DNA from 2 places in the Sporosarcina sp. P20a genome. Region 2 is predicted to be linked to the other one. Evidence: riboswitches for the same ligand, from Rfam matches in the RefSeq annotation. Region 2 holds a riboswitch; the other holds the start of a gene.

Region 1 (16,145 bases), on a different contig from region 2:
AAAGATTACGAAAGTCATTAAACAGGGAATGACAGAGCAACAAATTTACGAGTATTTAGAAAGCATTCAACCAAAGTAAGGAGATTGTTACTCAATGAGCAAAATCAAATGCCAATGCGGGCATGAAAATCCTTATGGTACAGAGCTTTGTGAGAAGTGTGGTCGTCCCTTATCTGAAAAAGCAAAGAAAAGTGATATTGTAGATATGCGCTACGAAGGATCTTCTAGAAGATCTCAAACCTATAAGAGTTCCATTGTCGATAAAATTTGGAACTTCTTCTCCAGTGTCAAGATTGGCGTTAGTATTATTGCGGCGGTATTAATCGCGTCAGCAATTGGAACCATCTTTCCGCAGAAGTTCTATGTACCTGCCACTACGCCGGAAGGCTATTTGGAATACTATGAGCGTTTGTATGGTACGGTAGGAAAACTTTATTATGAGCTAGGCTTATATGATATGTATAATAGCTGGTGGTTTAAAGTACTGGTCGGTATGCTTGCAACTTCTATTATTATCGCAAGTATTGACCGTGTGGTTCCGCTTTATAAATCACTTAAAAAGCAACGTACACGTCGTCATCCATCCTTTATGAAGCGTCAGCGGATTTTCGGAGAAGGTGATGTTCAAAATACAGAAGAGTCACTTGTAAAAGCAGAAGAGAAACTAAAAGCAATGCGCTACAATGTGAAAACGGAAAATGGCGCAATTTTAGCTGAAAAACATCGATTTTCACGTTGGGGCCCATATATTAACCACGTCGGATTAATTATTTTCATTTCGGGCATTCTGCTGAGAGGGATTCCTGGTTTTTATGTTGACGAAGCGATGTGGCTTCGTGAAGGGGAAACTCGTAATATCGTCGGAGCACCAGGTTATGTACTTGAAAATAAAAAGTTCACTTTAGAGAATTATACAAAAGAAGAAGCAGAAGAAGTATTCGGTGAGGCGTTGGATAAGAATGGCACGATCGCCAAATCATATACAACAGACGTTACATTGTATAAACAAGAAGAGGGAGCACTACCTGGTAGTGAAAGTCTTAAAAAAGTGGAGGATTACTCCATCAATGTCAACAAGCCATTGAAGTTTGATGGATATAATGTTTTCCAGATGGATTATAAACTGGACGAGCTTAAAAACATGACATTCCATTTGGTAAATAAATCTTCTGAAGAATCTCTTGGAGAATTTACGGTAAATTTAAGTGACCCAGAGAAGGAATATGATCTTGGAAATGGCTCTACTGTCAATATGCTCGGTTTTTATCCAGATTATGATGGAATTAAAGACGGGGAACCCTATTCGAAATCACCTGTTCCGAATAATCCAGCGTTCATTTTTCAAATGAACACACCGGATAAGCCAGAAGGTGAAAAGAGTTTCGTTGCAATTCGTCAAACGCTGGAAGTAGAAGAGAACGACTATGCGATTAAGTTCGCAGCTGCCGAGACTCGAAACATTTCAGGTTTAACCATCCGCAAAGATAAAACTTTATATATTCTCTTACTCGGTGGCCTAGTATTTATGATTGGTGTTATTCAAGGTATGTACTGGCAACATCGCAGAGTATGGATCCAAGAAGATACAGAAGGTCATCTATTGATTGCTGCACATACGAATAAAAACTGGTTCTCTTTACGAAAAGAGCTGGATACATTACGAGAAACTGCAGACTTGCCTGCTTATATAGATCGTCAGGATCCTGAGTTGGACAAGCCAGAACAGGAAGGGGACGAGGAAATATGGACTTAGTAACCATTAGTAGTAACTTATTATTTGTTTCATTTGTTGCTTATTTAGTAGCGACACTCTTTTTTGGAGGCGCTATAAAAAAGTCGAAATCAGAAAAAGCATATCATAATAGTAAATGGGGAACGATTGGTCTAGTTATTACAATCATTGGGTTCCTAACTCACTTAGGCTATTTCTTTACAAGATGGGCTGCATCAGGTCACGCACCACTTAGTAATATGTTCGAGTTTACAACTGCGTTCGGCATGATGCTCGTAGGGGCATTTATCCTGTTGTATATTATTTACCGAACACCATCACTTGGATTATTCGCGTTGCCCATTGCGATTATCATTATTTCATATGCAACGATGTTCCCAACTGATGTCACTCCACTAATTCCTGCACTTCAAAGTAAATGGTTGTTTATTCACGTAATCACGACGGTTATTGGTGAATCCATACTGGCGATCAGTGCAATAGCGGGTCTTGTATTCTTAGTGAAGAATATCGATATGACGAAAAAATCTAAATCACGCTTTTGGATAGAAGCAGTTATGTATACACTAGTTCTAGTTCTTGGTTTTGTCATATCTTCTACGACTTTCAAAGTCATGGACTATGAAGCAGAATTCACGTATATAGATAGAGATCAAGCACCAGCTGAAATTACGTATCACGTACCTCCGTTATTCGGAATGAATGAGTATGAAGCGATGACGCCGGAGAAAATGACACCTTGGGTTGAATTACCTCCGATTATCAATGCACAAAAAATGTCTTCTCTTGTTTGGTCTATAGCTGTAGGTTCAGTGCTTTACGTATTATTACGCTTAATCGCACGCAAACCTCTTGCCGCGGTATTCCAACCGTTGGCGAAGAAGGCGAATTCTCAACTGATGGATGAAATCGGCTATCGTGCTGTATTGATTGGTTTCCCCGTCTTCACGCTCGGTGCGTTGATTTTCGCCATGATTTGGGCACATGAAGCCTGGTCACGATTCTGGGGTTGGGATCCGAAAGAAGTGTGGGCACTCATTACATGGTTGTTCTACGCTGCATTCCTTCACTTGCGTCTATCAAGAGGTTGGGAAGGTAAGAAGTCTGCATGGCTTGCTGTCATCGGATTTGTTATTATCATGTTCAACTTAATTGCCGTAAACTTAATTATTGCAGGTTTACACTCATACGCATAATCTTCGACTGCATGACATTAATTGTCATGCAGTCTTTTTATTTCTTTTTATAGGTCAGTAATTGTACAATGGTGATAGAAGGTTGTCGAAAGGGGTAATGAACTGTGGAAGAAACTGTGAAGCTCTTAGTGGTGGATGACGAGGATCGCATTCGTCGCCTGTTGAATATGTATTTATCTAGAGAAGGTTATGAAATTGAAGAAGCAGTCGATGGAGCAGATGCATTAGAGAAAGTGTTTGCTGGACAATATGACTGTATATTGCTCGACGTGATGATGCCTGAAAAAGATGGCATGGAAGTATTAGCTGAACTGCGTGAAAATAAAATTATGACACCTGTTATTTTATTGACAGCAAAAGGTGAAGAAGCAGACCGTGTAAGTGGGTTTGAAAGTGGTGCAGATGATTACATCGTCAAGCCATTCAGCCCAAGAGAAGTAGTCTTACGCGTAAAAGCTATGCTCAGACGTTCTGTTGCATTCCCAAATGTGTCGTCTAACACAACATCGAAAGACTTAGTAGTCTTCCCGCAGCTGACGATTGATCATGATGCACATCGCGTAACAGCTGAAGGTAAGGAAGTTAATTTAACACCGAAAGAATATGAGTTATTATATTTCTTGGCGAAATCACCAGACAAAGTATTCGATCGTGAACAATTGCTAAAAGAGGTATGGCATTACGAATTCTTTGGAGATTTGCGCACAGTGGATACACACGTCAAACGGCTACGTGAAAAATTGAGCCGTGTTTCAGAACGGGCAGCGAAAATGATTGTCACCGTTTGGGGTGTCGGTTATAAGTTCGAGGTTCCAAACGAATGATTAGAATATGGAATTCAATTGTCGGGAAGCTATGGGCCACCATATTGCTTCTCGTTTCCTTTGTCCTGTTTATTGTCACTCTGTTCCTGTTAGAGTTTCTAGATAACTTCCATACGAAACAAGCAGAAGAGTCATTGCAGAGGGAAGCAACTACCATCAGCAAAATCGTCAATGATTATAATGGGCAAACGAATCCCTCCATGAAACAGTCTATGAACCAGATTATCGATGATATCTTGGATGTGGAGACCAATGCCATTGTCGTTGATCAACAGGGGGATGTGTTGTATTCATTCCATACGTCTTCAAGTAAAGATGAAATTGAAGATAAATTGCTATCCGAAGGCAGCTTATTCAAGTCGCCAGAATTGGGTAAGCAAAAAATGAAAGAAATGATATTGCCTTCATTGACAGAGAAAGACGTCATGGAGCAATTTTTGATTTTATCCTATCCATTCGAACGGGTAAGCGGTGAGCAAGCGAGTGTACTTATGTACCAAAGTCTTGATGCTGTGCACCGTACGACGAAAAGCACGACGAATATTGTCTTCCTATCTGCATTCATCGCATTTATTTTAACTACATTCTTTGCATTTTTCTTATCTACACGTATCACATTGCCGTTACGTAAGATGAAACAGGCGGCGTTTGAGTTGTCAAAAGGAAATTTCGATACCCATTTACCAGTTGCACAAAAAGATGAAATTGGTCAATTGGCAACTGCGTTCAATCAAATGGGACGGCAGTTGAAATATAATATTGAAGTAATTAAGCAGGAGAAAGAACAGCTCTCGAGCATTCTTACATCTATGACAGATGCAGTCGTGACGTTTAATCAAGATTATTCAATCCTTCTGAAAAATCCGCAAGCTGAGTTATTGTTGAAAAAATGGTATGGATATAATCAGAAAAATCATCATCCGTTGCCTAAAGAAGTTTTTCATATGCTAGAGCATGCCATTTCATTCGCCGAAGAAGTCGAGGATGAGTTGGAATTGGGTGGACAGTTTTATGTAATTTCCATCAGCCCGTTGTACAGTGAAAATAGTATTCGAGGAGCGGTGGCTGTATTCCGTGATATGACGGAACAACATAAACTGGATAAATTACGTTCGGATTTCATTGCCAACGTATCACACGAATTGCGAACGCCGATTTCGATGTTGCAAGGATATAGTGAGGCCATCATAGACGATGTTGTGAGCAGTGAGGAAGAACGGTTGGAAATGGTTCAGATCATCCATGATGAATCTAAGCGTATGAGTCGCCTCGTCACAGACTTGCTGAATTTGGCAAGAATGGAGTCCGGCTACATTCAACTAAATAAAAATCCTTTATCAATAGTAGAGTTCTTGGAACGTATGGTAACAAAGTTCTCGCAAGTAGCGAAAGATGCAAAAGTGGACTTGTCTTTGGAATCGGAAGAATTGAATACGCTACTGGTAACGGCTGATGAAGATCGGCTTGAGCAGGTATTCACTAATTTGATTGATAACGCCATCCGACATACTCCAGACGGTGGAGCAGTGACACTAGGTGTCTTCCGGTCTACTGGAATGCTTGATATTACCGTAGCCGATACAGGTGTCGGTATACCTGAAAAAGACTTGCCATTCGTCTTTGAGCGTTTCTATAAGGCGGATAAAGCAAGAACAAGAGGAAAAGGCGGTACAGGACTTGGTTTAGCCATTGCCAAAAATATTATGGAAGCACATAATGGGGCGATTTTAGCTACGCGTGGTAAAGAAAAAGGAACCATCTTTATCTGTTCACTTCCTTATGAACCAATAGACCAATGAAACTTTTCCTAAACTGAACCGACTACTATTATAGAGCGAGGGGATTGAATGGATGATTCCGTTTTTCAACGATTATATGAAGACTATAACGGTGACGTATTCAACTTCCTCACCTATTTGACTCGCAATCGAGAAGTAGCGGAAGATTTGATGCATGAGGTATATGTGCGTGTACTCAAATCATATGGCCGTTTTGAAGGGAAAAGCTCTGAGAAAACTTGGCTGTTTGCGATTGCGAAAAATGTCTCCATTGATTATTTCCGAAAACAATCCACAATTAAGAAACATGCAAATATTCATTTTGATTGGGAAACAGAGCAATTAGCTTCAACTGATCGCTTGCCTGAACATTTAATTGAAGCGGATGAAGAACAGAAGCAAGTGCTTGAAGCGTTGCACACATGTACGGGTGATCAGAAAATGGTCATCCTCATGCGGTTCTTTCAGGATCTATCAGTTGCAGAAACGGCTGAGGTCTTAGGTTGGACCGAAAGCAAAGTGAAAACGACACAACATCGTGCGATCAAAGCGTTGCAGGTGAAATTGGAAGTACGTTCCGTGAGGGAGGGGTGATGAGGTGAGCAAAGACAAGTGGAATGAAGACGATATTGAAAAACGTTTACGTGACATGCCGGTCGTTAAAGATCAGCGTACCAAAGACGAAATTTTGCAACGGTTAAAAGAAGATTCGAGACTTTCTGAATCGAAAGAGCCTATAAAAAAGCCTTCCAAGTCAAAATGGCCACCAATCATTGCAGCTGTTGCTGCCATTGTATTGCTCACCATCATCGTGCCGACATTCATTCAGCAAAATAATGAAGTATCGATGGATAAAGTAACGACAGAGGAAACAGCTGATACTATCGAGATGGAGAATAATGAAGAAATGCAGTCGAATGACGCGAGTGATGCATCCGTGTTTACAAGGCAAGTTTCAGCTCCGCTCTCGTACGCTGTCTATCCTGCTGACGTCCTGGATCACACAGCGTTTCATATTGGCCTGGCTACCGATCAGGCAACCATTGTTCCTATAACATTCCTAATACCGAATGAACGTCTTCCTGAAGGCTTAGGGGTATCGCCGGATGCAGTTGCACTGTATAATGAGTATGCGAATACAATAGATGAAGAAGCACTTGGATTTATAGAGTACCATCCGTATAAAGCGATGATCTCCTCAAACGGTAAGCAAGTTCAAATGAAGTTTACTGCAAACCATAACTATGACACGTCGAGTGCGACACTTGAGATGTTGAATTTATCTGTACAAGATACGTTTCAAGGATACGATGAAATAAAGTTTTTACAAGAAGATGCATCTTCAATAACGTTTGAACAAGTAGGTCAAGTGGATGAACCGATTGCCTTGTCAGGGGCGGTTTCGCATCAAGCCTACTATCGATTTTTAAAATCAGATGGAGAAGCGGTACTTTCCACTAATTTCGGCAAGGCCTTTGAAACGGTAGAACAAGCTTTGCGTGATATGAAGAAGTCACCAAATGATATCTATTCGACTGTGGTCCCTAAAGGAATAGACTTCACAGCCAAAGAAGTTAAAGGTATTGTTAACGTAAAATTTACTGATGTGCTTGATTTAGATAAAATGCAATCAGAAGAAGCAATGCAACTACTAGACGGAATCTTGCTGACGGCGGCAAGTTTCGATAAACAGGTAGAATTCGATCAAATCGCGCAGGAACAATGGAATCATTTTGACTTCACTCAACCATTGGAAAAACCGATGGGTTCAAATCCAAAGTATCTAATTAACGAATAATTCTGTTTTGTAAACTCGTAAAGTTTACAAAACAGTTTTTTTACGCTATAATAGGTTCATAATTAAATATTGATTCATCTTCGGGGCAGGGTGTAATTCCCGACCGGCGGAAATGAAGTAGAATACTACTTTTAGCCCGCGAGCTTAACAGCTGATTCTGGTGAGATTCCGGAGCCGACAGTATAGTCTGGATGGGAGAAGGTGAAGGTGCAGCCATCTTTTTGTGTACGCAAAAGTGGTGCTTGTTTCCTGACGGATAAGTTTGTAAATTATCTGTTCTTAACAGTGCATTTAACTCTCCCTAAAGCATTTATGCTTTAGGGATTTTTAGCGAACAACAGATGAGCCAGCCTTTCCTCTTTTGAAGTGAATCGCAAAAGGAGAGAGGAACAAGTGAATAACAAGAAGTTACGTAAGCTGATTTTGGTGGCGATTTTGGGAAGTATTTCAACTGTGCTAATGCAGTTCAACTTTCCGATCCCGGCAATGCCTGGATTTTTAAAGATCGATTTCAGTGAGATTCCTGCTGTTATGGCGATCATGACGATGGGACCTGTTGCAGGTATAGGCGTAGAGATATTGAAGAACGTCATGCACTGGTTCTTATCAGGAAGCCCGACAGGAGTACCGGTAGGAGAAGTTGCAAACTTTGTGACAGGTGTATTATTCATTATGCCAATCTACTGGATTTTCACGAAGTATCGTTCAGCTAAAGGTCTTGCATCAGGTTTGATCGCGGGTACGGTAGCAATGGCAGTAGGTATGAGCTTGTTGAATTACTTAGTGTTCTTGCCGATGTACACATACTTCCTTGGTATGCCAGCAGTTACAGGCGACTCGCTGTATCAGATGATCATATTAGGAATCTTACCGTTCAACTTGGTCAAGGGTATAATGCTATTAGCCATCACGTTGATGTTATATAGAAGCATGGAGAAGTGGATTCTTCAGCAACAAAAGAAATTATTGTTCTAAATCATAAAAGCGCCAGTCTTCCTGCAAACAGGGAAGGCTGGTTTTTTATGTAAGTGGAGAGTGGAGAGTGGGAAGTGTGGCAATTGTAACGTCATGGGATTTCCACTGCAGCTGGCGGACGCTTTCTGGAGGGGCCGCGTTGAGCCAACTAGTCACTTCGTTCCTTTAGTTGTCTCACCTGTCGGCCTGATCCTCCCGAAGTCGCCCCCATCTTCCGTTGCAATCCTTACATATAAAGTGGATATATGTATATCACACACTGTCGATAGTTTGTGAATTATTGTTGTCATTGAATTTATTTAAGTTCAATGTCAAATAAAAGCGCAGATTATGTCTCGTTTCAGGTAGAGATTATTTACAATCCTAGCTTTAGAGTGAAACAATAAGTGGCTACCCCATACTCTGCAGGGATTTTCGTTCCCAGCGGCGACTCCCGCGGGATAAGCATGAGCCTTGAGACCCCGCAGAAGCGAAGCGCCGAGAAGGCTCAAGCCATGCCCGCAGGAAAGCGTCCGCTCGGAACGGAAATACCCACCCCTATCCAAATACCAGCCTGATCATCTCAAGTATAGTTAATGATCTCTCCAATTGATTCATCAAATAAAAAAACAACACATCCAATAGTAGGAAGTGTTGTTGGGATTGAATCAATCTTCATATTTTAATGGATCGCCTTCGAAGGCCTCATCCGCAATTTTAATTGAATCGGTAGGGCAGCCATCATATGCATCCTCGAGATCCTCCATCAGTTCTTCTGGAACTTCAGTGTTTCCCGTGTTATCATCTAAAATAACAAATGCAATCCCCTCATCGTCATAATCATATATATCTGGTGCAGCAGCCCCGCAGGCCCCGCAAGCTATACACGTATCCTGATCGACAATCGTATATTTTTTGCTAGACATTTGTCTTTCTCCCTTCTTCCATTCACTCAACCTATTTTGTATCTACTCTATTCTAAAGCTGTTTTCATCACTTTTCAACAAAAAAACGTTATTTCTTCAGGAGGGAGCGCAAATGAGTTTTGATTCCATCTTACTAACGATCTTTCAACGCCTCCATGGTGAGCGTTCAGCGCAAGGAGTCTACCACATACTTCGTGGCAAACGATCGGGACAGACATTGCAAGACGTCGAATATTATCAAGTCAAATCATACTACGCACTGTTGCCACAGTTGTCATTAAGCGAATTCCAGCAGGCGCTGGAGCGGATGGTGGCGGACGGTTTAATCTATATAGATAAACTTGTTTATGTCACAGCAAAAGGTCAAATGGCGACAGGTAGTGAAATGTGGCGATTTAATGGCTGGGACTATCGTGGACGTGAAAGAGAATTCGGTAGGCGATTGGCATTGACAGTTCAAACCTTGTCTAATTTGCGAAGTGGTGAAACTATGTTCATGCCGATTCAGAAAGAATTGCCTACTCAGAAATTTGTAAAAGGATTTCTGCGTAATCAATCAAAACCGATGAATACACTATCTATATCGTTGCAGAATGAATTGGAACACGCACTAATAAACGCTCAAGTACCGGAGCTACAATGTACAATAGTGATTGGTCGATTATCAGGAAACCGGCTTACCGCCTTTACTTGGGAGCAGATGGCGGAAAGTCTCAACATGCCGACCCGTTCGATCCAACTTTATTATCTAGAAGCATTGCATATGTTGCTCGATTTTATTCACCAACAACGAAATACTCCGTTGCTGAAGGAATTAGCTGCAGGTTGTAGAGTGGACACGTATTTGACACAATCCGCTGAGAGAACGAGGAAGCTATTCGAGCGTGGTTATACCGTTGAACAAATTTCTACTTTGCGGAATTTGAAATTAAGTACAATAGAAGATCATTTTATTGAAATGGCTGCGAATGTAGAAAATTTTCCATATAAAGAGTTTGTGACAAACGAACAAATTGATCAAGTTTGGCGTCATGTAGAACAGATGCAAACAAAGCGATTACGTGTATTAAAAGAACAGTGTCCAGAATTGATGTATTTTCAACTACGATTAATAATCATTATTGGAAGGAGGGAGAGCTAATGGAGCTACAGGATGTTTTGCATCAAAAATTCGGGTATGAATCATTTCGTCCAGGACAACGAGAAGTCATTACAGAAATTCTTGCAGGAAGAGATGCGGTAGCAATTTTTCCTACAGGCATGGGGAAATCCCTTTGCTATCAGTTACCCGCGTATATGCTCAATGGTGCAGTGGTCATTATCTCTCCGCTCGTTGCGTTGATGGAAGATCAAGTTGCTAATTTACGTAAACATAAAGAGAAACGCGTTGTGGCCATTAATTCATTTTTATCCAGTCAGGAGAAAGAATTAGCGCTGTCTACTTTATCTCAATATAAATTTATTTTTTTATCACCTGAAATGATGATGCAAAAAACTGTTCAACAACTCGTAAACCAATTACATATTGCTTTTTTCGTAGTAGATGAAGCGCATTGTATTTCAGAGTGGGGATTTGACTTTCGTCCAGATTATTTACGGTTAAAAGAACTATTCGCAGTTTCAAGAAGATCACCGGTTTTGGCATTAACGGCTACTGCGAATAAAAAAGTAGTGGGGGATATCACTACGTATTTGCAAATGAATAACCCGTATATTGAACGTCAGCCGATGGATCGAACGGCTATTTCGTATCGTATATTGAAGATGGACAATGAATTAGCAAAGACAGAATGGGTTATCGACAGGCTCTCTACGACAATCGGTCCTGGAATAATTTATGTAGCTTCACGAAAGCGTGCCGATAAACTTTCTGCAATCATCAGAGAAAGAGGCATCGCGACTGCTAGTTATCATGGGGGCAAAGAACAGGACGAACGGTCAATCATTCAAGAACAATTTGTCCAAGGAGAACTTGAGTGGATCTGCGCGACTAATGCATTCGGTATGGGAATTCATAAAGATGATATTCGACAAATTATTCATGAACATATCCCTGCCACTCCAAGTGCGTATATACAAGAAGTCGGGCGTGCAGGGCGTGACGGAGGAAAAGCAGCCGCCACTCTTTTGTATAATGATCGAGATATTCAGAAAGTGAAATTCATTGTCTATGAAGATTTGCCCGATGAACAGCAAACTCTCTATTATTCTTCTTTATTGCAAGCAGGAACTGGAGAGCGATTGGCTGCAGAACAAGCAGGATTGTCTGAAGTCTCATCCCGTCTACTTGATTATTATTTGGAACAATTTGATGTGGAAAATGTCGTTCGACAAATTCAGCAGATTTATCATGTAAAAGAGAAACAAATTGAGGAAATGGAAAGCTATATAAAATGTGATAGCTGCTTACGTAGGAAATTAGTACAGTTTTTTGACGAAAACACTTCACCAGCAGAAATGGATTGCTGTTCAAACTGTCAGAATCTTGATGATAGCTGGCTATTGAAATCGGAATCTTTACCTGAGAGGGTCGCTAAGCCGTTACAGTGGCGTGAACGACTGCATCAATTATTAGGTTGATCCTAACTGTCTGTATTTACTTTTAAGACAAAATTCGGCATAATAGAAACAGATGAGTTTATGAGCGGACGTACTTTTCAGGGATGAATAAACGAATTGCATCATATAATAGCAACAGACATTATGCGGTGTGAAGGAGAAATTAGACATGTTAAACGATCAATATAAGATGGATTTTGAACGGCAGCGAAAAGAGATTAAAGATAAAGTGCCTTCTGATAAACTTCCTTCCCGTGCAGAAGTACATGGAAAGAAGAAAGAGGAAAAATACGGTCGTGTGAAGATCATCAATATCTTTCTAGCAATCTTTACGCTAATTCCTATCATTATTTTACTCTACGTATTATCCGATCTCTATTCCCCTGACGTTCCCGACCAAGTGCCAGTGGAAAAAGTTGAGTTATCGGTTGGGTTTCATCCAACGATGACAGAATACTTGGGTGCAGTTTCATAACGAAAGTAAAATGGTTGAGGGTATTATCGGAATCTTGCTATACTACTAATGAAATTTATTACTACAAAAGCAAAGTGGATACTTTGCTTTTTTCTATGGGAGCTGACTAATGAAAAAGGCAAAAACAGCAGGAATATCAGTTCTTTTATCAGCAATAACTACGTTGACGTATATGTATACGTTGGCCAATCGAAATCGTTTGCTAACGCATACTTTGTCGATTGATCCAACTCCTACTAAACAGTTGAATATATTTTTTATTTCGGATATACACAGACGTACTATTTCGCCTCGATTAATCGATGAATTACGTACGCGTGCAATTGATGCAGTCATAGTAGGCGGAGATGTAGCTGAAAAAGGTGTACCTATGGAGCGGATTTTGCATAACATGCGTTTGCTGTCTTCAGTAGGACCGCTATTTTATATTTTTGGTAATAATGATAAAGAGGTTGGTAGAAAAAACATTTTGCAAGTGATGGATGAAGTAGGCGCAACGGTACTCGTAGATAGTACAGCAACCGTACCGAATCATCCACGCTTCGGATTATGTGGACTGCAGGATCGGAATAATGGTACCGTCGATATCAATAAAGCAATCGACTCAGCAAGTGGATATGAGTATTTAATTCTGGCTGTGCACAATCCTTCTTTGTTTAAAAAAGTAGAGGAGCAACTGCAACCTAAATTGTCGGTTGCTGGGCATACACATGGTGGACAAATTAGATTTGGACCATGGGGATTGCAGGATCTAGGTTGTTTCCAGATAACGAAATACGGTGCGAAATTAATCAGTAACGGCTATGGAACGACCAAGTTACCGTTACGACTCGGTGCAAAACCCGAATGTCATGTAGTGGAAGTTCACTATTAGGTAGTTAGAAGTCAGGAGAGTAGATGTCATGAATTCTGTAGATGCAGTAATTGTCGGTGGCGGTCCATGTGGCTTATCAGCGGCAATTGAACTACAAAATATCGGTTTGTCGGTAGTAGTAATTGAAAAAGGAAATATCGTGCATTCCATTTATAATTATCCGACTCACCAAACCTTTTTTAGTTCAAGCTTGAAGTTATCAATTGGCAAGACGCCATTTATTACAGCGATGGATAAACCGAAACGTAATGATGCATTGGTCTATTATAGAACCGTTGCACAAATTGAAGAACTGCAAATTAATAGCCATGAGCGAGTGGAAGATGTAGTTAAAAATGGTGGTCAATTCACCGTGAAAACGGATCAAGCGGTCTATAGTGCGAAGTATGTTGTAGTAGCAACAGGTTATTATGATCAGCCAAATCGTTTACATGTGGAAGGAGAAGATTTGCCAACTGTTTTCCATTACTTTAAAGAAGCACATCCGTATTTCAATAAAAAAGTAACAGTCATTGGTGGCAAAAATTCTGCAGTCGATGCGGCATTGGAATTACAGCGTGCTGGAGCGCACGTTACGGTCGTTTACCGTAATGATACGTATTCAAATAGTGTCAAACCTTGGATTTTGCCTGGCTTTGATAGTTTAGTGCGGAATGGTCAAATCGATATGTATTTCAATGCAGACGTTACCAAAATCACTGAAAAAACTGTCACCGTCAATCAGCAAGGAACTATATTTGATCTCGAAAGTGACTATGTCTTTGCGATGATCGGTTATCATCCGGATCATGCATTTTTACGTAAAATAGGTATTAAAGTAGATGAACAATCTGGAAGACCTATTTTCAATGAAGATACAATGGAAACGAACGTGGATAATTTATTTATCGCGGGTGTCATTGCGGCTGGAAATAATGCCAATGAAATTTTCATCGAAAATGGTCGGTTCCATGGTGGAATGATTGCGCAATGTATTGCACAAAATAAGTGAATGGATCAGTCGCTTGCCTTACAGGTCAAGCGGCTTTTTTCATTTATGATGTGATATACTACCGACATGAGGAGGCGCCTATGTTTATTTTACTGACAGTCGCAATAGCGCCGGCGCTGGCACTTTTCAGTTATTTGTATTTACGTAAACAAATTGCTAAAGAGCCATCCAAGACGCTATTCCATGCATTCATTTACGGTGCAATCATGACATTTCCTATTTTGTTTATTCAGCATGTATTTGAAGAAGAGCATGTATTTAACAATGAATTTTTCCGTAATGTATTATTTACGAGCAGTTTAGAAGAATTTTTTAAATGGATTATTATTTTTATTCTCGTGTATAAAACAATTGAATTTGAAGATGCTTATGATGGGATTTTATACGGGGCGAGTGTTTCGCTTGGATTTGCTACAGTGGAAAATATTTTATATTTATTATCCTTTGGTTTAGACACAGCTTTTATTCGTGCATTACTCCCTGTCTCAAGCCACGCGTTATTTGGTGTCGTCATGGGGTATTATTTTGGAAAAGCGAAGTTTTCTGCTGTATCAGAAAAAGTAAAATGGATAACTATTGCATTTTTGGCTCCATTCTTGCTCCATGTCCTCTACAATGCGATTTTATTTACCTATGATTATTGGTTATATTTAATGATCCCTTTTATGCTATTCCTTTGGTGGTTTGGCTTGACACGAGTGAAGTATGCGCACACTTTTGCAATGCAGCAATTTAGAAAAAGAAATCAATCAAACTTCTAGAAATCCGTCTGAGTAAATCAGACGGATTTTTCGCCTTATAAAATACTGAATATTGGATAACCTACAAGGAAGCACAATTTTTTGGAGGTGGATGTCTATGAAGCGAATTACAAAACGCTTCCTATTTTTATTACTGGCAGGCATCATGATGTTTTCTTTCTTTGTGAGTCATAGTGAAGCATTTAGTGGACGTGACTTGGCAAAAGGTGCAAAAGGAGATGATGTCATTGAGTTACAAGCGAGGCTTCAATATATCGGTTTCTATCATGGAGAGATTGATGGTAATTTTGGATTTGGGACTTACTGGGCATTACGCAATTTCCAGGAACAATACGGTTTGCCGCTTGACGGGATTGCGGGTAAAGGGACTCAGAAGAAGTTGCAAGGAATTTCTGATTACGATGAAAAGTATGTAAAGGGACAGATTGCGAAAGGAAATCAATTTACCTATTACGGTGGTCAGTCGCTTGAATCGCAGGTGAAAAAGGGAAGTGCACCACACAAGCAGACGCAAACCCAAATGCAGGCACCCCCTAAATATACCGACCAGGATATTAATTTATTGGCCAATGCAGTATATGGCGAATCTCGTGGAGAGCCATACGAAGGACAAGTGGCGGTGGCAGCAGTTATTTTAAACCGTGTCGAACATGCAGATTTTCCTGATTCTATTGGTGGCGTCATCTTTCAACCAGGAGCGTTTACTGCAGTTGCGGATGGGCAGATTTGGCTGACACCGAATGAGCGCGCGAAAGAAGCAGTCATCGATGCAATCAACGGCTGGGATCCTTCAGAAAACGCAATATACTATTTCAATCCAATCACAGCGACTAGTAAATGGATTTGGTCAAGACCGCAAATTAAGAAAATCGGTTTACACATCTTTTGTGACTAATAGAAAGGAGGACCTAGCTACTTATGAAACGAATGATTTTCATTCTGACCTATTCATTTATTGTATTGGGAATATATACGTTTGGAACGGTACGTGAAAATGAAGATTTATCGATCGCACTGAATGGCCAATATTCGAAAAGTATGACGGATGCCTCGCAAAAACTTGGTGAGTTGGAAGAGGCGGTAAACAAGTCGTTGCTTTTTGAAGATCAAAAAAGTTCTGCAAAGGAAAGGGAAGATATTTGGCGTTTGTCTTCAGACATCAAATCGTCTATTTCCTCACTTCCTGTAGATGAAAGTTTCTCTACTTCCTGGATGAATTACTTAGGACGGTTAGGGAATTTCGCAAAGGAATCTACGGAAAATGGCGAGCCTGACGA
Region 2 (16,145 bases):
CGGAAGGTACGATGCATCCTGACCTGGCTGTACATGATGTGCTCGAAGAAGAGCTCGTGCTACTTTCGAGTACACCCTTCCAATCGATTGACGATATTAAAGATGAGCCAATCCTTTGTTTTAGAAAGGGTTGTGGTTATCGGGCACGCTTAGAGTCATGGCTCGAAGATGAGCAATTTAAGCCAACGAAAATGATGGAGTTCGGAACATTGGAGACGATCCTTGGAAGTGTAGCAGCAGGATTAGGTGTGACATTCGTTCCAAGATCAACAGTTTCCCACCTGTTAGATCAGGGGTTAGTTTATTGCTATCATCTGCCGCCCAAATACAGCCAAATTAAAACGGTTTTTGTACGACGTGCAGATTCCTATTTGACACCTACTATTGCCAAGTTTATAAAAATTATTGATGAATTCAGAGAAGAAGCAGATGAGCAATTTCAAAAATCGACACAAATTTGACCTGCATAGCGTGTTACGTATGATACGATATAAGGTAGTTATGAATATAGAATTAGGAGTGCTACTAGATGAACTATACGAATCAAACAACACCGCCCGCAAATTTCAAAAAACGGAATTACCGTCCGGCGATTATCATTATTTCGGTCATTCTCATCGGTGCAATTGGCATCTTGGCAGGCATGCCGGGTGTAGAGAATTTCACAGCATTCGATATTACAATCTTACCTCTATTGAATGCCATATTTAACAGTTTCACTTTCATATTTCTCGTCTGTGCATTAGTGGCGATTTTGAAAAAGAATATCAAACTGCATGAACGCTTTATCTATGCAGCGTTTAGCACAACCGCTTTATTTTTAGTGACGTATGTCGCATATCACTTTTTATCGGAGTCTACACCATTTGGCGGTAGTGGTTTCTTAGCTGGATTCTATTACTTCATCCTGTTCTCACACATTGTGTTAGCTGCTGCAATCGTTCCATTAGCATTAACAAGTGTCGCAAGAGCATGGAATATGGAGATCCCGCGTCACCGCAAAATTGCACGCTGGACGATGCCTATTTGGTTATATGTTAGTTTCACCGGAGTACTTGTGTATATCTTGATTTCACCTTACTATTAAGTAATCAGATAAATAGCGTAGGGCATCAGTCAAAAGAGAGTGAACGACTGATGCTCTTTTTTACAATAGGGTAGTCTGAATAATCAAATTTAAAAGAAGGAAGTGCTACAATGAAAATACCGAACTTCATGTCAAATGAATCATTTGATGAAGTGTTTAAACAAGAATCTGATCTAATTAACGAGCAATTAACAAAAGAAATTCTTATTGCATTGGTCGGTGACGTCAATGCAGGGAAGTCATCTACACTGAATCGTCTTATGCAAAAAGATGTAGCGGAAGTGGGAGCACAACCTGGGGAAACGAAGGAAGTTAAAAAATTTTATTACACAGATAATATACTGTTTGTTGATACACCAGGCCTTGATGATATTTATCAAGAACATTCAAATGAGACGCTAAAATTTTATAATCAAGCAGATTTGATTCTTTTCTTCTTGAATGCTGCGGGTACGGTATTGTCAGATACGGAACTAAAATCATTGAATAAAATAGCCACGCTTAACAAGAAAATCATTCTCGTACTCAATAAAATAGATGCAGCTGATGATGTTCCAAGTTTAGTGAACTATGTTTTGGAGCATACTGGGTTTGCCTATCCAGTTATTCCTATTTCATCAAAGACAGGGGAGCAAATGGAATTCCTGCAAAAAGAAATTCTTCAGCAATTAAAAGATGCCAATAAAGATCTTTTACTCGCAGCAAATATGGCCGATAAGTCGTCCATTGCCAAACGATGGATTCTCGCGGCTGGTGCATCAGCCGCTGCAATCGGAGCAGTTCCCATTCCAGGTGCTGACTTTATCCCGTTGACAACATTGCAAGTGGGCCTCATGTTGAAGTTGTCTACATTATATGGAAAACCGATTACGAAAGACCATGCTAAGGAGCTTATTATTGCAACGATCGTGGGGAATGTCGGGAAAACAGCTTTCCGTCAAATTGTTAAAGTAATTCCAGGGGCAGGAATGGTCGTTGCCGCAAGTGTGGCTGGATCTATGACAGTGGCGCTAGGTTATGCAGTGAAATACATGTATGAAAATAATATGGAACTCACACCTGACACATTGAAAAAAGTATATGAAATATTTTTGAAAAAACAAAAGTAAAAAGGGGCGGAATGTATGGAGTGGTTTAACTACGCAACATTTGTGGTCGCTTTACTAGCGGGTTTGTATTCAATGGAAAGTATGAAACGAAATAAGGAATTAGAAGATCGTGTAGAGGAGTTAGAGAAGAAAAATACGTCCGAGCTGGACAAGCATCGGTTGTAGAAAGGGGAAAAGATGAAAAGAGAATGTCCGATTTGCAGGGGGAATAACTTGTGTGGTACTACAATCGAGAGTGATGAGCGTTGTTGGTGTACTAAGAAGCTCTTTCCGGAAGAAGTGTTTCGACAAATACCAGAAGAACAACTGCACAAACAGTGTATATGTGAAACGTGTTTGAACCATATCACGGAAATCGAACAGGCAAGCAAGAGGTCTATGGACCGCTAGCTTGCCTGTTTTTTTATTCGGCTTCAAATGAACGTGTAGAAAGTTCTTTCTCGTATATGAACAGTGCGTTCTTATCTTCCCGGATACGCTTTAAATACTCGATATGTCTATCGAATGTCGCTTCCTCTTCTACTTGCTCGTCAAGGAACCAGTTCAAGAAAGAAATCGTTGCGTGCTCTTTTTCTTCCCATGCCATATCCATGATTTGATAAAATGATTTTGTTACTTCTTTTTCTTGTAATAATGCCACTTCAAACGTGTGTACTAAGTTATCAAAAGAAGTAGCTGGCGCAGGTGTTTCTGTAATAATCGCACGGATCCCACGATCATTCAAATAAGTGTAAATTTTCATTGCGTGATGGCGCTCCTCTTCTACTTGTTGTAGGAAGAAGTGCGCAAATCCACTGTAATTGCGATATTCACAGTAAGATGCCATGGATAAGTAGGTTTGTGCTGCGGCGAATTCATTGTTCATTTGTTCATTTAACGCTTGTGCTAATTTTTCACTAATCATGTGGATCGCCCCTTTTCTGATAGTAATGTAACTAGCGTAATGTGTGCCATATCCGCTAACTTCAGTATACCTTTAAACGACATTCTTTGCATACTAGATATTAAATTGGATACACATAATGGTCTACTGATATACTTAAAAGAGAACTAGAAGAATACTTATACATATTTAAGAAAGAAGGTCATCACTTGAAACAGTATACGATCCCTGCTTTAGACACATCAGCTGGAGTGGAAGCGAAGGCATATGTAGATACATTGACGAAACCTATTGGAAGTTTAGGGAAACTTGAAGAAATTGTGATTACATTAGCTGAGATACAAGGTCGAAAAATACCTAGCATTAATCAATTAGGTGTAGTAGTATTCGCAGCAGATCACGGAATTGTAGAAGAAGGGATTTCCGCATTTCCGCAACTTGTTACACGTCAAATGGTAGAGAATATGGCAGTAGGTGGCGCAGCAATCAATGTATTCAGCAGACAGCAACAAGCAGAATTTTCATTGGTTGACGTGGGTGTAATAGGGGACTCATTTTCAGAACCGGTGAAAGATCGGAAGATTCGACAGGGATCTGAAAACTTTCTACGCACCGAGGCGATGACCCAGGAAGAAGTGGAAAAAGCACTGAAGATTGGTTATGAAGAAGCGATTGCACTATTTGAAAAAGGTGTGGATTGCCTAGTAGTAGGGGAAGTTGGAATCGGTAATACAACGACAAGCAGTGCTGTAGTGGCGGCTATAACAGGACTAGATCCGGCAGAACTAGTTGGTTACGGAACAGGAATATCGTCTGATCAACATCTTCATAAAATTAAAGTAGTTCGGAAGGCACTAGCTCTTCATCAACCTAATCCTTCAGACGGCTATGATGTGCTACGTAAGGTCGGTGGTCTAGAGTTGGCTGCCATGGCAGGGGCAATGCTCGCGGCTGCTTCTGAGCGCGTACCTATCATTTTAGACGGCTTTATCTCGACTGCGGCAGCTTGTGTGGCGGAAACTATAAGCCAAGGCGCAACTGGATATATGTTACTTGGTCATCAATCGATGGAACCGGGACATCAAAAGGCATTTCAATATTTAGGAAAAGAACCTGTTTTGTCCTTGTCCATGCGGCTAGGCGAAGGTACGGGGGCAGCAGTTGCATTCAGTATCATTCAATCGGCTGTTTTGATGGTCAATGAAATGGCGACCTTTGAAAGTGCTGGCGTTTCGGGGAAGAATTAATAAAAAAGGGAAGAATGAGCAGCGATGCCCATTCTTCCCTTTTTGTTATTCAGTTACTTTAACTGTTTCGACGGGTGTAATCAGTATTTCCTCGTCTTCCTCTTCATCATCAGCGGAGTTGCTAATAATGCTTGAAAGTACATGAACCCGTAAAATAATACCTTCAATACGGTTCGTTTCATCTATAACGACAAGTGGATATTTAGAATCCAGTACACGTGGAATAATATCTTGAACATATTCCTCCGGAGTAGCGGTCAATACATCGGTTGTCATCACTTCTTCTAATGTTTTTTTGTTTTTGACACCTTCGATCGCACCGTCAATTGTTACCAATCCAAGCAACTGTCGTTCGCGATTTGTAATGAAGACACTGGAAATGCCGTGCTCTTCCATATTCTTAATCGCTACATGCAAACCATCTTTGCCGTTCATGACACTTAATGGTTTTGACATGATATTCATTGCTTGTAACACTTTCGAACGGTCAATTTCGCGAGTAAAGTCAATAATATAATCGTTTGCGGGTGTTTCTAGCAACTCTTCCGGTGTACCGATTTGCTCTACGTGACCATCTTTCATAACCGCTACGCGGTCACCGATACGGAATGCTTCGTTGACATCATGCGTGATGAAGATGATAGTTTTTTGGAGGCGTGTCTGGATATCTAAAAGTTCCATTTGCATCTCTCTGCGAATGAGCGGATCAAGCGCACTGAATGGTTCGTCCATCAAAAGAATATCAGGATCATTCGTCAAAGCACGGGCAATACCTACACGTTGACGCATACCGCCTGATAATTCATCAGGATACTGATTTTCATATCCTTTCAGTCCAACCGTATCGATATGCTTTTGTGCTATATCGCGGCGTTCGCTTTTTGATAAACCTCGGATTTCCAGACCGTATTCAATGTTCTCTATAACCGTTCTATGGCTGAATAATCCAAAGTGTTGGAAGACCATTGCGATTTTCTTCTGACGGAAGAATTTCAATTGTTCTTTATTGTATTTGACAATATTCTCACCATCTACATAGATTGCGCCTGACGTAGGCTTGTTCAATAAGTTGAAGCAACGGATCAGTGTTGATTTACCACTTCCGGATAGGCCCATAATTACGAAAGTTTCACCTTCCATGATTTCCATGTTGGCGTTATAGACACCTACAGTATGTCCAGTCTTTTCGAGGATTTCCCGCTTAGAAGCCCCTTTTTCAATCATTGGAATGATTTTCTTAGGGCGAGGACCAAAGATCTTGGTGACATTTTCTACTTTGAGTTTTACGGTCATGCTGATCTCCTCCCTGTACTTTGTAGGCGGTTTGCCACTCCATTTGTTAAACGGTCAATAATAATCGCTAAGAACACGATACTGATACCCGCTTCGAATCCTAGTGAAATATTAATTTGGTTAATCGAGAATAGTACACGTTCACCCAAACCGTGAGCACCAACCATAGAACCAACAACGGCCATGGATAAAGCCATCATCGTGGTTTGGTTAATTCCTGCCATCATAGTAGGCAGTGCCTGTGGTAATTGTACTTTCATCAACATTTGGTTTCGAGAAGAACCGAATGATTCTGCTGACTCAATCACTTCAGAATCAACGTTTCGAATACCGAGTTCTGTTAGACGGATAACTGGTGGTAACGCGTAAATGATGGTCGCAATAATTGCGGGAACGTTCCCAAGAGGGAAGAAGAATATTACAGGTATCAAGTAGACAAAAGTAGGCATCGTCTGCATAGCATCCAATAGAGGACGCATGATGACAGAAAATGTTTTGCTAAATGCCATCAAGATACCGACCGGAATACCGATTGCTAGGGATAGAACAACAGAAATGACGATAATAGCAACTGTTGTCATCGTATCTTCCCATAAATTAAAGGAACCAATCAAAAAGATAAAGGCGGCAAACATGATACCATTTAAAATGGAGTTTAAATACCAACCAAGTAGGAAAACAATAATCATAATGGCCCACCAAGGTGTTGCGAGTAAAGCGGTTTCAATCGTTCGGATAGTAGTGGAAGCAATAGTGAAGATAAAATCAAATAACCAACCAAAGTTCATTGCAAGAAAATCAATAAACTTCTCCACATAATCTCCTATAGGTATTCTAACGTTAGGGAATTCATTCATAGGCAGTAAGCTAGGACGTACTAGCTTGTCCCTCTCTTTCTCTACTTTTAGTATTAGTGCAAATTAAAAAGGGTGGAGCGGAAAGCGTCCACCCCGTAAATCTATGAAGTATTACAGTGCTGCTCTTACTTTCTCAGCAACATCTTCAGGCACCCATGAAGTCCAAAGTTCTTCATTTTCTTTCATGAACCATTTTGCAGTATCTTCTGGACTCGCTTCATTATCACCCATATACTCTAATGCTTCTTCTGTTAATGCACTGCTAGTTTCGTAATGGCTTAAGAACTCTACTACTTCAGGAGCTTGTGTTTTCAAGTCTTTGTGAACGCTGACGAAAACATCATTCGGAGGGAATGTGCCAGACTTGTCTTTATCCCAAGCCTCTTGATCAAATGGCTCGTCTTCAAGAAGAGTTAAATCGTATGTTGCAGTCACCCAAGTAGGGGACCAGTAATATCCAACCCAAGGCTCACCTTTTTTATATGCACTAGCTAAGTCCGCTACGATAGATGAGTCTGAACCTGGAGCTAAATACGTAAACTTTTCATTTAATCCATAAGTAGTTAACTTTTCATCTAAGTGTTTACTAACTATCCAGCTAGATGGTGCACCGATGATCCGTCCTTTATCCTTGTTTTCAGGATCTCTGAATAGTTCGGGATACTTTTCTAAGTCTTTAATAGTTTTCAAATCTGGAGCTACTGCTTCAATATTGCGCTCTGGATCGCCTTTAATAACGTATGTAGGAACATACAGGCCTTGTGAGTTATCGTCGAAGTTTGTCGAAACGGATTCAATGTCTCCGCTGTCAATTGCGTTTGTATACGCATCACCCAAGTTATCAGACCAAACTTCCGTATACACTTGTAGATCACCTTGCTGCAACGCTTGCAATGTTGCAGAAGAAGTACCATTTACTATCTCCGTGTCATAGCCATAGCCTTCTTCTAATATAATTTGTGCAATGCCGTTGTGGATACGAATACTATCCCATCCTGCATCTGCCAGTTTAATTGTACTAATTGAATCTTTGCTGTCACTATTACCGCACGCTGTTAATAGTAGTAATGTAAAGACAGATAAAAACAACATAATCCTTCTCAAAAAATCAAACCCTTTCTTTTTTATATTTTTTCATCACGAAATGCTGTTTTTTGCTCAGATCTCTTAAAATCAGACATAAGATATAATGTGCAGATAGTTCAAGAGATCAAGGAAAAACCATCATTTTTCTCGTGGTACTATTAAACGAGTTTACAGGATAATTAAATTAATATCAATTTAATTATTTAGAAAACTATTGATTACATGCGCTTTTAAAGAGATGTTTAGCTGTTTTTTTGTAATGAAAAAAGTAAACAGTGTTCGATGGATCATGGTGGGTGAACGGAGGTGCTAGCCTATAAGGGGTATAGGGTCAGGCTTTGTCGAATAAAGGAGACAAATGATAATTTATAGTATGCTGACTGTGTATAAAAAAGGGAAATTTATCATACAATATGTTTATTTATGCACTTCGGACAAATCTTTGTAACAGTTTATAAGGAATTGTCCTGATTTTTTGATTTTGCTTTTAAGAAAATGATATAGTTATATGTATCAATGGAAAAAATATTTAAATGTAACGTAAAAGGAGAACGGACCCATATGACGAAAGAAGCCCATATTGTTTCGAGTACGACTCAAAGCCGCTCGGCGTCTACCTTCTTCTCGGATATTAAATCATTAGTTAAAGGACCTGTACTCATCGCGAATATATTTCCGGTTTTTACGGGGTTTTGGTTGGCACTATATTTTTCAGGTATGACACTCACCGGTAACTGGGGTGTGTTTCTGCTAACCATGATAGGTAGCGCCTTTCTTGTTGCAGGTGCGCTTGTAATGAATAACTGGTTTGATTCTGATATTGATACGGTGATGGAAAGAACAAAAAACCGTCCGACTGTGACTGGTAATTTTGCTTTAAAAACCGTATTAAATATTGGTTTGATATTATCGGGAATTGGAATGTTATTATTATTATTCACTACATTAGAAGCGGCGATTTATGCATTTATCGGATGGTTTACGTATGTAATACCCTATACCATGTGGTCTAAACGCAAATATACTTTAAATACGGTCATAGGCAGTGTGTCAGGTGCAGTTACCCCTCTCATTGGGTGGGCAGCTATAATGCCGGCGGATCATGTTGTACCGATTGTTTTGGTCGCTATACTATTTATTTGGCAAATGCCTCATACATTTGCGATCGCTATGAAGAAGTACAAAGATTATAGTGCGGCTAATGTAGCGATGTTGCCTGTCGTTTATGGCTTTAATTTCACTAAACGCCAAATGCTCGTGTATGTACTATGTTTATTGCCGTTACCATTTTTATTAACAATGTTCGGCACTACATTCATTTTCATCGCGACATTGATGAACCTTGGATATATTGCGGCTAGTATCTACGGGTTTTATGCAAAAGATGATTATAAGTGGGCTAACTTCATGTTCTTATACTCAGTCAATTACATGACGTTATTATTTGGCATGATGATTCTTTGGACTTTTTAAACCATACGAAAAGACTTCCTTTCGCACGACGTGAAAGAGAAGTCTTTTTTATGTTAGAATTATTGAGAAGTTTGAAAAGTCAGGATTAAATAATTCAATATATGACAATGAATAGTAGATTTTGGGAGGCGCTTTAATGAATGAGCAAGTACAGTTACTGAAGCCGAAATTGGATGAAGTGTTTGCGCATTTGCATAGTCATCCGGAAGTGAGTTGGAAAGAAACAAAAACAACGGCATATTTGAAGGAATATCTTGAGCGTGAAGGATTTAATGTACATGTATTCGACGGAATAACAGGTTTATCTGTGACGATCGGTGAAGGTAAGCCGGTAGTCGGATTACGAGTAGATATAGATGCATTGTGGCAAGAAGTGGACGGTGTCTATCGAGCGAATCACTCATGCGGACATGATGGACATATGACAATGGGAATTGGCGCGTTGCTTATGGCTAAAGAACGCGGAATACCTCAAAAAGGAACATTAAAAGTATTCTTCCAACCTGCAGAAGAGAAAGGGAAAGGCGCACTAGCTGTTCTTGAACAAGGGCTGATCGATGATATCGATTACTTATATGGCGTTCATCTACGGGCTGAAGATGAAATGGCTGACGGTTGCTCCGCTGCCTCACTGCGTCACGGTGCAGCTAAAATGATTAGTGGAACGATAAAAGGAACGGAAGCACATGGCGCAAGACCGCATCAAGGAAAGAATGCCATTGAGGTTGGAGCTTCGTTAGTGGGAGGTTTACAGTCCGTTCATTGTAATCCAATGGTTTCTCATACAGCGAAGATGACGATGTTCCAAGCGGGAGGCGAATCTGCGAATATTATACCGGGAAATGCAAAATTCAGTTTGGATTTACGCGCACAGGAAAATGATGTGATGGATGAATTATACGAAAAGGTAGAACGTGTAATTCAAGCGATAAGAAATCAATACGATGTAGAAATCAACTATGAAGTAATGGCAGAAATGGTCGCAGCGGAAGTAAATTCTGAGGCAGAAGATCTAATGTATCAGGCGATTGCTAAAGTAGTGGGTGAAGAGAAGACTACACGTACCGTTGTAACACCTGGAGGAGAAGATTTCCACTTTTATTCTGTAAAACGCCCCACTGTCAAAAGTACAATGCTAGGTTTGGGGTGTGGCTTAACGCCAGGACTTCACCATCCGCAAATGACATTTAATCAAGACGCGCTGGCAACGGGAGTTGAAATTTTGACTACTGCCATCGAATTAACATTCCAATCTAAAAAATAGAAGGTGCCAGTATGATGAAGGATTTAGAGGTCAGAAAAGTGACGGCTATCGCAGATATTCATTCCATGCAAATGCTTGAGAAACAAATTTGGGGAATGGAACCAATCCCTGTCCATCAGACCATTACAGCGGTCAAAAATGGTGGATTGATTGTTGGGGCGTTTCTAGAAGAGCGAATGATCGGCTATTCTTATAGTTTTGCAGGTTATTCGAATGGCCAAATATATTTGTGCTCTCATATGCTTGCGGTTGATGAAGAATTTCAGATGAGAGGTATTGGCAAGTTGTTAAAAGAAGAGCAACTACGTCTTGCGCGCGAAATGGGCTATCGGTTAATCGTCTGGACATTTGATCCTCTTGAAAGTCGCAACGCCTACTTGAATACTTCAAAATTATACGGTGTGTGTTATGACTATATAGTGGATTGCTATGGGAAAATGGACGATGGGTTAAACAAAGGCTTGCCGACTGATCGTTTTCAAGTTGCCTGGTGGATTGATAGTCCGCGTGTGTTGGAGAAATGGCAACCTAATCTTGAATATAGTCGTCCCTTTCCAATTCACTTGAGTGATGAGGCGCACCCGGTCATACAATTGCCAGAAACGAATGAATGGTTACAGGCGGAAGCGATAGAAGTACCAGTTCCTAAACATATTCAATTGATCAAGCAAGAAGATCCGTCATTGTCTTATGAATGGCGAATGAAGACGAGAACTATATTTCAGCAACTGAGTGGCGAAGGATTTGCTTTGATTGATGTATGCAGAACAGAAGAATCTGTACAATACTATCGGTTCTGCAAGAAATCCATTATTCCGTTGCAAAATTAAAGGAGCTTATCCAATGAAAATTAATTCGGTTACACTTCGTAGAATGAACATGACGATGAAACATCCGTTTACTACAAGTTTCGGAACGATTCAGAAGAAAGACTTTCTGTTGGCGACTGTCGCAGACGCGGATGGTCATGAGGGATGGGGAGAGTCTGTCGCGTTTACGGCACCTTGGTATAGTGAAGAGACGACAGAAACGACGATTCATATGCTGCGCGATTTCTTGATTCCAGCAGTACTTGGCAAAACTATTACACATCCCGATGAAGTAAGTGGCTTATTTGGACATATCCGCAAAAATAATATGGCTAAAGCAACAATTGAAGGGGCGATATGGGATGTATATGCGAAGCATCAACATATGACGCTCGCCGCAGCACTCGGAGGGAAACGTCAACGTATTGAAGTCGGTATCAGCATTGGAATTGAAGAAAATGTTGAAGATTTATTGGCCAATATTACAGACTTTATAGAAGAAGGATATAAGCGCATTAAAGTGAAAATTAAACCGGGGTATGATGTGGAAGTGATTCGCGCCATTCGACAAGCCTATCCTGATGTACCATTAATGGCGGATGCGAACTCGGCTTATTCGCTAGACGATGTAGAGTTGTTGAAAGAACTGGACCAGTTTAATTTGATGATGATTGAGCAACCACTCGCTTCCGATGATATTATCGATCACGCAACACTGCAAAAACAAATTAAGACACCGATTTGTCTGGATGAAAGCATTCATTCGTTGGAAGATACACGTAAAGCTATCGAATTGGGTAGTTGTAGAATTATTAATGTGAAAATTGGTAGAGTGGGTGGCTTATCAGAAGCGAAGAAAATCCATGATTATTGTGCAACAAAAGGTATCGATGTATGGTGTGGCGGCATGCTGGAATCGGGTATTGGCCGAGCGCAAAACATCGCCTTGACGACATTACCTAATTTCACGTTGCCAGGCGATACAGCAGGGTCTTCACGTTATTGGGAACAAGATATTATTACACCAGAAGTAGTGGCTACTGAAGGTTATATTACAGTTCCGACCGAAGATGGTATAGGGTATATTCCTAACATGGAAGCAGTGGAACAATTTACAGTCGACAAATGGGTATTTTTATCTGAATAATTATTCAGCTGTTGTTATTTAGTCATCATATGTGCTAGACTCTTAATTAATCGAATATGTTTCCTTCGGGGCAGGGCGTAATTCCCTACCGACGGTGATGAGCTTACAGGCTCTTAGTCCGTGACCCGGATGCTTTATATAAAGCAGAAGGTGGATTTGGTGAAACTCCAAAGCCGACAGTTAAAGTCTGGATGAGAGAAGGAACAGTGCGTATATACTACATGTAATGAATTTTTCATTACTGTTTATAACGTTTATTTAGTCATGGTTACAAGCCCCGCATAGTCTTTTGCGGGGCTTTTTGTATGTAGAATTGTCACTAGAGGAATACCGTAAGTGGAGTGTTGCTCAATGAATCAGAATCATATGGAAATGGCTTTGCAACTCGCAGAAAATGTGGCAGGTCAAACCTCTCCTAACCCTCCAGTAGGTGCAGTCATCGTAAAAGATGGCCGAATTATTGGAATGGGTGCACATTTACAAGCGGGAGAGCGCCATGCAGAACGAGTCGCACTTGATATGGCGGGAGCAAATGCAACGGGTGCTGATTTGTTTGTAACGCTGGAACCTTGTTCACACACTGGTAAAACTTCACCTTGTGCTGATGCCGTTATTCAAGCGGGTATCAAACGTGTCTTCATCGCAACAACGGATCCGAATCCGCTTGTAGCAGGTAAGGGCATTGCAAAACTTCGTGAGGCAGGAGTAGAAGTAACCGAATCGGTTTCCGTTGAACTTGCTAAAAAACTATACGAACCATTTTTTCATTTTATTAAAACTAAAACACCTCATGTGACAATGAAAACAGCTATGACGATAGACGGTAAGATTGCGACTTCAAAAGGAGATAGTAAGTGGGTGACGAGTGAGCAAGCACGACTCGATGTCCATCAGCTTCGCCATACGCAAGATGCAATTTTAGTAGGTGTGCAAACGCTTCTTCATGATAATCCTCTTCTCACCACCAGACTGCCCCTAGGTGGACAACATCCTATTCGAGTTATTTTAGATACATCTTTACGAACGCCGGAATCTAGCCAGATCATTCAAAATGCAGAAGCACCGACGTGGATTTTTTGCGGAAAATATGCGGAATTATCACGTGAAAAGTTACTCAAGAAACCGCATGTCCAGATTATCCGAATGCAGAAACCTCAACTAATTGTAGAGGATATTCTACTAGAGCTAGGAAGACGTAGTGTCATGACGTTGCTCGTAGAAGGTGGGGCGGCTATTAATGCTTCATTCGTAAAAGCGCGAGCCGTGCAGAAAGTCATTTGCTATGTAGCGCCCAAATTACTTGGTGGAATTGGATCTTTGACACCGATTAGTGGACTGGACCCCCTATTGATGAGTGAGGCTCTTCCATTAACATTTGAAAGTGTGGAAATGATGGGTCCGGACATTAAAATCACAGCTGTACTGAAAGAGAGTGATTGAACAGTGTTTACAGGAATAATTGAAGAGATTGGTTTAGTTCAGCAAATACAACCTGGCGCTCAATCTATGACTCTAACGATCTCTGCATCTCTTGTATTGACAGATGTGAGAGTTGGAGACAGCATCGCGGTCAATGGTGTCTGTTTAACGGTAAAGAGCTTTTCAAAAGATCGGTTTGCGGCGGACGTTATGCCTGAAACCGTATCCTCTACATCCTTACGACAATTAGCAACGGGAAGTCCTGTGAACCTAGAGCGAGCACTCGCAGCAAATGGCAGATTGGGTGGACATTTTGTCACGGGACATGTAGATGGAATAGCTACAATCCGTGACAAGCGAACTGTTGATAATGCGTTATATATACGCTTGTCCTTGCCGCAAGGATATAATCCCTATTTATTACATAAAGGCTCAATCGCGTTGGATGGTACTTCATTGACGATCTTCGAAGTGAAAGATACGGATATAACGATTTCGTTAATTCCGCACTCACAGGAAATGACCGTCATTGCGAAAAAGCAAGTAGGGGATATAGTCAATTTCGAATGCGATATGCTCGCTAAATATGTTGAGAACATGTTGCGAAAAAGATTAGATACAGATCAAACGATGTCGAAAGACTTTTTACAACAACACGGATTTATGTGAAGGAGTGAATGAAGATGTTTCATACAATCGAAGATGCGTTAGAAGATTTACGTCAAGGTAAAGTTGTCATCGTGGTGGATGATGAAGACCGAGAGAATGAAGGGGATTTCGTGGCATTGGCCGACAAGGTTACACCTGAAATTATCAACTTCATGGCAACAAAAGGTCGAGGCTTGATTTGTGTACCCGTAACAGAACAAAAAGCAAGACAACTAGGTTTGCAAATGATGACCGATAATAATACAGATTCACATGGTACTGCGTTCACGATTAGTGTCGATCACAACTCTACACATACTGGAATCAGTGCGTTTGAACGAGCAGATACAATCGTTAAAATGATGGAACCGAATGCAACAGCAGGCGAATTCAAACGTCCAGGGCATATATTTCCACTTGTAGCGAAGTCAGGTGGTGTACTAGAACGTACAGGACATACTGAAGCTGCAGTGGATTTGGCACGACTGGCAGGCAGCGCGTCGGCCGGTGTGATTTGTGAAATCATGAGTGAGGACGGAACGATGGCGCGTGTACTGGAGTTACGTCAGATGGCGGAAGAGCTAGATTTGAAACTAATTACTATTCAAGACCTCATTCATTATCGTCTACAACGAGAGCAATTAGTCATTCGTGAAGCAGAGATTAAGCTGCCTACAGATTATGGCGATTTCCGGTTGGTCGGCTATACCGAAACTATGACAGGCAAAGAACATGTTGCATTAGTAAAAGGCGACGTTACGACAGAAGAGCCGGTCTTAGTGAGAGTTCATTCAGAATGTTTAACAGGTGACGTTTTTGGATCATGCCGTTGTGACTGTGGTCCCCAACTGCAAGCTGCTCTTTCTCAAATTGAAGAAGAAGGGCGCGGTGTATTGTTGTATATGCGACAAGAGGGCAGAGGAATAGGTTTGATCAATAAACTAAAAGCCTATGAACTGCAAGAACAAGGCTATGACACGGTAGAAGCGAATGAAAAACTCGGTTTTGCTGCTGATTTACGTGATTACGGTATCGGTGCACAAATTCTACGGGAACTCGGTATTACGCAAATGCGTTTGTTAACGAATAATCCAAAGAAAATCGCCGGTTTAAAAGGGTATGAATTAGAAGTGGTTGAACGCGTCGCAATCCAACTACCGTTTAATAAAGCGAACGAAAAGTACTTACACACAAAGGCGGAAAAACTAGGTCATTTATTAACTTTATGAGGAGAGATGAAAATGGGTAATTTATTCGAAGGACATTTAGTAGGTACGGGTTTAAAGGTAGGCATCGTCGTTGGACGGTTTAATGAGTTCATTACAGGGAAGTTACTTTCAGGTGCACAGGACGCGTTCAAACGTCATGGTGTAGACGAGGCAGATGTAGACATAGCATGGGTGCCAGGCGCATTTGAAATCTCATTGATCGCAAAGAAAATGGCGGATTCAAAAAAGTATGATGCAGTCATTACACTAGGCACGGTCATCCGTGGTGCGACTCCTCATTTTGACTTTGTTTGTAATGAAGTGGCAAAAGGTGTTTCACAAGCTGGCATGCAATCGGGTGTCCCGGTAATCTTCGGCGTACTCACAACGGATACGATTGAGCAATCAATCGAGCGTGCAGGGACTAAGGCGGGGAACAAAGGCTGGGACGCAGCAGTGTCTGCTATTGAGATGGCGAACTTGGCGAAACAGTTTGACTGATTAGTGAGTAGAAATAAAAAAGGATGTTCCTGAAGTTACTAACTTCATGGGGCATCCTTTTTTTGTGTTGTTAAGTTTAGAAGTATGTTTAAGTTTAAAAGCGAGTGCTTGGGA

What was found. Region 2 has a riboswitch for FMN ahead of ribD (bifunctional diaminohydroxyphosphoribosylaminopyrimidine deaminase/5-amino-6-(5-phosphoribosylamino)uracil reductase RibD). Riboswitches for the same ligand answer to the same signal wherever they lie in the genome.
Region 1: linked by a shared signal. The riboswitch ahead of CSV72_RS01020 (ECF transporter S component) and the one ahead of ribD (bifunctional diaminohydroxyphosphoribosylaminopyrimidine deaminase/5-amino-6-(5-phosphoribosylamino)uracil reductase RibD) in region 2 are both predicted to bind FMN.

What each region holds. Positions count from the first base shown of each region.
Region 1 is NZ_PDYT01000001.1:198,158-214,302, forward strand. It holds gene resA (thiol-disulfide oxidoreductase ResA) at 1-79, shown strand, start outside; gene resB (cytochrome c biogenesis protein ResB) at 95-1,753, shown strand; gene ccsB (c-type cytochrome biogenesis protein CcsB) at 1,744-2,928, shown strand; gene CSV72_RS01000 (response regulator transcription factor) at 3,033-3,752, shown strand; gene CSV72_RS01005 (ATP-binding protein) at 3,749-5,551, shown strand; gene CSV72_RS01010 (RNA polymerase sigma factor SigX) at 5,600-6,124, shown strand; gene CSV72_RS01015 (GerMN domain-containing protein) at 6,129-7,328, shown strand; FMN riboswitch at 7,401-7,535, shown strand; gene CSV72_RS01020 (ECF transporter S component) at 7,722-8,303, shown strand; gene CSV72_RS01025 (ferredoxin) at 8,951-9,208, opposite strand; gene CSV72_RS01030 (YpbB family protein) at 9,321-10,349, shown strand; gene CSV72_RS01035 (RecQ family ATP-dependent DNA helicase) at 10,349-11,788, shown strand; gene CSV72_RS01040 (hypothetical protein) at 11,937-12,242, shown strand; gene CSV72_RS01045 (metallophosphoesterase) at 12,352-13,116, shown strand; gene CSV72_RS01050 (YpdA family putative bacillithiol disulfide reductase) at 13,145-14,107, shown strand; gene prsW (glutamic-type intramembrane protease PrsW) at 14,188-14,868, shown strand; gene sleB (spore cortex-lytic enzyme) at 14,966-15,763, shown strand; gene CSV72_RS01065 (PepSY1/2 domain-containing protein) at 15,787-16,145, shown strand, end outside.
Region 2 is NZ_PDYT01000005.1:62,684-78,828, reverse strand. It holds gene CSV72_RS07400 (LysR family transcriptional regulator) at 1-461, shown strand, start outside; gene CSV72_RS07395 (DUF420 domain-containing protein) at 530-1,087, shown strand; gene CSV72_RS07390 (YcjF family protein) at 1,198-2,196, shown strand; gene CSV72_RS16720 (hypothetical protein) at 2,212-2,361, shown strand; gene CSV72_RS07385 (cysteine-rich CWC family protein) at 2,374-2,586, shown strand; gene CSV72_RS07380 (ferritin) at 2,600-3,100, opposite strand; gene cobT (nicotinate-nucleotide--dimethylbenzimidazole phosphoribosyltransferase) at 3,289-4,326, shown strand; gene CSV72_RS07370 (quaternary amine ABC transporter ATP-binding protein) at 4,372-5,619, opposite strand; gene CSV72_RS07365 (ABC transporter permease) at 5,616-6,434, opposite strand; gene CSV72_RS07360 (ABC transporter substrate-binding protein) at 6,588-7,580, opposite strand; gene cyoE (heme o synthase) at 8,124-9,035, shown strand; gene CSV72_RS07350 (M20 peptidase aminoacylase family protein) at 9,172-10,299, shown strand; gene CSV72_RS07345 (GNAT family N-acetyltransferase) at 10,311-11,129, shown strand; gene menC (o-succinylbenzoate synthase) at 11,143-12,255, shown strand; FMN riboswitch at 12,313-12,462, shown strand; gene ribD (bifunctional diaminohydroxyphosphoribosylaminopyrimidine deaminase/5-amino-6-(5-phosphoribosylamino)uracil reductase RibD) at 12,607-13,695, shown strand; gene ribE (riboflavin synthase) at 13,699-14,343, shown strand; gene CSV72_RS07325 (bifunctional 3,4-dihydroxy-2-butanone-4-phosphate synthase/GTP cyclohydrolase II) at 14,358-15,551, shown strand; gene ribH (6,7-dimethyl-8-ribityllumazine synthase) at 15,564-16,031, shown strand.